2 regions of the Dietzia sp. 111N12-1 genome follow, and region 1 is predicted to be linked to the other one. Evidence: riboswitches for the same ligand, from Rfam matches in the RefSeq annotation. Region 1 holds a riboswitch; the other holds the start of a gene.
What was found. A riboswitch is a leader RNA that binds a small molecule or an ion and turns the genes downstream of it on or off. The one in region 1 is predicted to bind cyclic di-AMP.
Positions count from the first base shown of each region.

Region 2: linked by a shared signal. The riboswitch ahead of AYO52_RS04335 (C40 family peptidase) and the one ahead of AYO52_RS02430 (transglycosylase family protein) in region 1 are both predicted to bind cyclic di-AMP.

Region 1 is NZ_LSSV01000013.1:93,152-95,535, forward strand. Features, by position in the region: gene AYO52_RS02415 (DUF2771 family protein) at 1-415, shown strand, start outside; gene AYO52_RS19165 (cold-shock protein) at 424-825, opposite strand; gene AYO52_RS02425 (hypothetical protein) at 941-1,228, shown strand; cyclic di-AMP (ydaO/yuaA leader) riboswitch at 1,410-1,566, shown strand; gene AYO52_RS02430 (transglycosylase family protein) at 1,575-2,207, shown strand; gene AYO52_RS02435 (hypothetical protein) at 2,323-2,384, opposite strand, start outside.
Region 2 is NZ_LSSV01000023.1:13,754-16,137, reverse strand. Features, by position in the region: gene AYO52_RS04340 (NlpC/P60 family protein) at 1-83, opposite strand, end outside; gene AYO52_RS04335 (C40 family peptidase) at 517-1,128, opposite strand; cyclic di-AMP (ydaO/yuaA leader) riboswitch at 1,141-1,289, opposite strand; gene AYO52_RS04330 (hypothetical protein) at 1,369-1,578, opposite strand; gene AYO52_RS04325 (DEDD exonuclease domain-containing protein) at 1,742-2,384, shown strand, end outside.

The DNA of each region.
Region 1 (2,384 bases):
CGTCGGCGCCTGGCAGGGTTCGGAGGCCCGATACGGTGCACTACCCGAGGTGACCGTCGCGAGCGATCGCAGCCAGGTGACCGTGCTGCCGTTCACCGCGACCGACCTGGACGGGAACACCTTCACCAATCCGGTCGGCGAGTTCCGGGTGCAGGATGAGGACGTCCTCACCGTCCGGCTGCCCGGAGAGCTGCGTGCGTCGACGATGGACGTCTACGAGATCCGCGCCGACGGCTCCCGCGACTACACCGTCGAGGCCGGCGGGCCGGGCCAGCTGCTGGTGCCCGTGACCACCCCGGAGGAGGGCCGGATCGACGGCCTCGCCATCCGTGCGGTCGCGATCGTCTATGCCGCTGACGGGTCGGAGTCGATCCTCAACGGCGAGTGGTCGGTGCGCTTCACCTACGCCGACTGATCCGTGGGTCAGGCGTCCAGCTCGCGCGCGACCGCGCGGAGCACCGACGCCACCCGGCCCGAGACCTTGGCCTCCGGACGGTGACCACGGCGCAACTCGGGCTGGACGGTCGACTCGAGCACCTTGATCATGTCCTCGACCATCCCGTGCAGCTCGTCCGCCGAACGTCGGGGCCCGCTCCTCGGGGCCCGCTCCTCCGCGACCGTCGGCTCGTCGTGGACCACCACGCGCAACGCCTGGGGGCCGCGGCGCCCGGAGACCATGTCGAACTCCACGCGCTGGCGCGGACGCAGCGTCTCGACCCCTGCGGGGAGCGCCTCGGAGCGCACGTAGACATCCTCGCCGCCCTCCTGGGACAGGAAGCCGAAGCCCTTCTCCGCGTCGTACCACTTGACCTTGCCGCTGGGCACCGCGAACCACCTTCCGACCGGACGCGGCATACGCGACCGACAACCATGACTGATGCCCCGAGACTACCCTCGTGCGCGTTGGTGCCCACCGCGAGGCTAGCGGTAACCTCCCCGTGTGACCGCCGACGATCGACGCCCCGCCGACGACCCCTGGACACCTGACGCCGCGGCGTCCACCCGGGCAGCCGACCCCGTGCGGCCACGACGCCGGGGCCTGTTCGTGACGGCGCTCGTCATCTTCACGATCGGGGTGCTGTTCACCGTCGCGGCGGCGCTGACCCCGTTCGTGCTCGGCCGCGACGCGCCGACCCTCCTGTATCTCGGCGCGATGCTGTTCACGCCGGTCGGGTTCCTACTGGGGCTGCTCTACGCCATCCTCGGCTCGCGACCGCCCTCGGTGTGATCAACCACACCCTCCCGCGAACACCGCTGGTAACGAGCCGATAACGGCACGCACGTCAGACCCAGACTGCCTCGGTTTATTTCAGAATGGTGACGATCCGGCATCGGACCGCTACAGTTTCGTAGCAGACTCGTCAGCGAGTCGGCATCGGACGCACCTACCGAACCCCGCCCAGCGGCCGATGCCACAGTGACCATTACCCGGGCGGGGACGGGGGACCCGACAGGGCCCACCACGGCCCGGCGACCGATGGTCGCCTTGGGGTGAAGCCGCCACCGGCGGCCGGACGCACTCGTCCGAACCCGACAGCTCACCCCGTAGGCACAGAGTGAAAAGGACTGACGACATGACCTCTTACACCGGACGCCACCGTGCCGCCGCCTCCTCAGCGCCCAGGAACGCTGTGAAGGTCGTCCTCGCGGGCACCGCGTTCTCCGCCGCCGGCCTGGCCCTCGCGCCGGCCGCCAACGCCGCCCCCGACTCCGACTGGGACCGCCTGGCCCAGTGCGAGTCCGGCGGCAACTGGGGCATCAACACCGGGAACGGCTACCAGGGCGGCCTGCAGTTCTCGCCGAGCACTTGGGCCGCCTACGGCGGTACGCAGTACGCCCCGACGGCCAACCAGGCCACGCGCGAGCAGCAGATCGCGATCGCCGAGAAGACCCTCGCCGGTCAGGGCTGGGGCGCCTGGCCCGCCTGCTCGGCCAAGCTGGGCCTGAACTCCGCGCCGACCCCGCGCGACCTGTCCAACCCGGCGCCCGCGCCGGCCCCGCGTGCCCACGCCCCGGCCGCGCCCGCCGCCCCGGAGGCGGTCACCGCCGCCGATCACGTGGCGACCCTGTCCTCCTTCGCCGAGGGCCGCGGCATCGTGCTGCCGATCGCCGACACCTACGAGGCCAACCGGGACGCCGTCGACGCCGCCTACGCCGGCAACCAGGACCTGGTGGACGGCTTCTTCGCCACCTACCTGGCCAACTGACGCGTCACCCGCGCAGCCCCGGTCCACGGACCACGAGGAAGGGCCGCCACCCCCTGCAGGGAGTGGCGGCCCTTCCTCGTGTGTGAGTGCGTCGCGGTGTGTGAGTGCGTCGCGCTCAGCGGGTGCGGACGGTCCTGTTGACCACCGTCTCCGGGTGGAGGTAGCCCAGCCGATGCT
Region 2 (2,384 bases), on a different contig from region 1:
TCCCCGCGCGCGAGGTGGAGCTGCTCCCCCAATGCTCCCGCCTCCTCGGACAACCGGGCCAGCTCCGCCAGGTCCTCGCTCATCTCGCCGGGCACCGCTGTGGCGGACGGCGTGGTGGACGGTGCAGTCTGCGACGGAGCGGGGGAAGACGGAAGCGGTCGACGACGGAGCGGGAGAAGTCGACACCTGATCAGGCGGGGTAACCGGACCCGGGACAGGCGCCGTGGTCGCGGTTGGCGACGACCGGTCCGGGGTGGTGGTCTGCGCTCCGGCCGGCGCGGGACCGAGGGTCAACGAGGTGGTCACGGTCGCTGCGATCGCGAGCACCCTGAGGCTGCGGGTCATCTGGTGTCGTCGAACTCTCGGATCCGGGTCACGCAGGGCGCGGGCGCCCAGCCGACGCCTACGGTGGAATCGGGTACCCGAGAGGGGATGTTACAGACGACAGACCCCGCCGGTGACCGGTTCGAGACCGGACGCCGACGGGGTCTGCGGAGGTTCGGGGAGCGACCCGACTCAGTAGTAGCGGGTCGCACCGTAGAACGGCATGGAGTCCACCGGCGCGTAGCTCACCGAGGTGCCCGAGTACGGGGCGTGGACGACCTGGCCGTTGCCGGCGTAGATCCCGACGTGGCTGGCGCCACTGTAGAAGGCGACGATGTCGCCGGGCTGCAGGTCGGCCTTGGAGACCTGGGTGCCGCCGCCGATCTGGGCCTGGCTGGTGCGCGGGATGGAGATCCCCGCCTCCTTGTAGGCCCACGAGGTCAGACCGGAGCAGTCGAACGAGTTGGGGCCGGTAGCGCCCCAGACGTAGGGCGAGCCGACCCGGGTGGTGGCGGCGTCGAGGATGCGCTGGCCGGTCGAGACCACTGGCGCGGGGGCGGCGAACTCGACGGGCGCCGCCTGGGCCTGGGCCTGGGCCAGGCCGGCCGGGAGCTCGATGCCCTCCGGCAGGTCGAACGAGACCTGGTTCGGCACGCCGGGCAGCCGCAGCTCCACGGGGACGTCGACGGTAATGGGTGCGGCGGCGGCGGTCCCGGAACCGGCGACAGCGGCCCCGGCTGCGAGCAGGCCTGCGGCGGCGACACGACGGCCGGTCGAGCTGGTCTTGATGCTGTGGGCTCCCACGAAGATTGTTCCTCTTTCTTCCTGCGGCACCGACCGGGTTAGCTGACGGGTTCGGACACGGAAGTCTGTCCTACGCTTCGGACCTGTAGGCCCTCGTGCGATTCACCCCAGTGGATCCTGGTTCCCCGGTGCGCCCTTCGGCGCTTAGGTGTGACCCCGGCTCCCCGCCGGCAGGCTGGCGATGACTTCCGAGGTCTCGAAAAGGTTACGAAACCGTCTCGTCGAAGTCCAGTTCATCGCTCACGCGGCGACGTCAGCCCCCAGAATCTCGACCGTGGAGACCATTCCGACCTCGCGGAGGATGTCGATCGCCTCGCGGACCTCCGGGTCCAGAACGTAGCCGCACGACTCCGGAGAAAGCTCGTCCACCTGCGGTTTTCCGGCGTCGAGAACGGCGATGATGCACCCGTCACATGCGGCGGGCCCCGCGGGACATCGCACGCAGTCCATCGTGAACATGATCTACCTCACACTTCGTCCTGGGCGTGTTGCCCGTTCGTTATCGAGCCGCGATCCGGGCCCGGGGTGGTCGTACTGCGGGGCACCCTAGGGACAAGGTCCGACAACCACGGCGGGGCCGGCCGTGTCGGAGGGCGGGGCTACCGTCTCCGGCATGCCCCGATCCCCCTCCCCCGTCTCGACCGGGGTGCAGGCAGCTTTCGACGATCTCGAGCCTCTGCTGTCCGACGTCACGTTCGTCGTGGTCGACCTGGAGACGACGGGCACCCGGACCGGAAGCGACGAGATCACCGAGATCGGCGCGGTACGCGTTCGGGGCGGCGAGGTGCAGGCGGAGCTGTCGACGTTCGTCTCGATCGACGGTGCCCTGCCCGGCCACATCAGCAGACTGACCGGGATAGCTCCGGACGACCTCGTCGGTGCCCCGAGTCTCGGCGAGGTGATGTCGACGTTTCTCGAATTCTCCCGCGGGGCCGTCCTCGTCGCCCACAACGCGCGGTTCGACCTGGGGTTCCTGCGGGCCGCCGCCGCGTCGACCGGGCACCCGTGGCCCGATCCCCCGTCGGTCTGCACCCTGGCTCTCGCGAGGCGGGTGCTGCACCGCGGGGAGACACGAGGCCACCGGTTGGGAGTCCTCGCCGCGCACCTGGGGGCCACCGTGGAGCCCAATCACCGGGCCCTGCAGGACGCCCGCGCCACGGTCGACGTGCTCCACGCACTGATCTCGCGGGTCGGCGACTGCGGGGTCTCGACCCTGTCGGAGTTACGGGCCTACGACGGTCGCCTCTCCCCGGAGG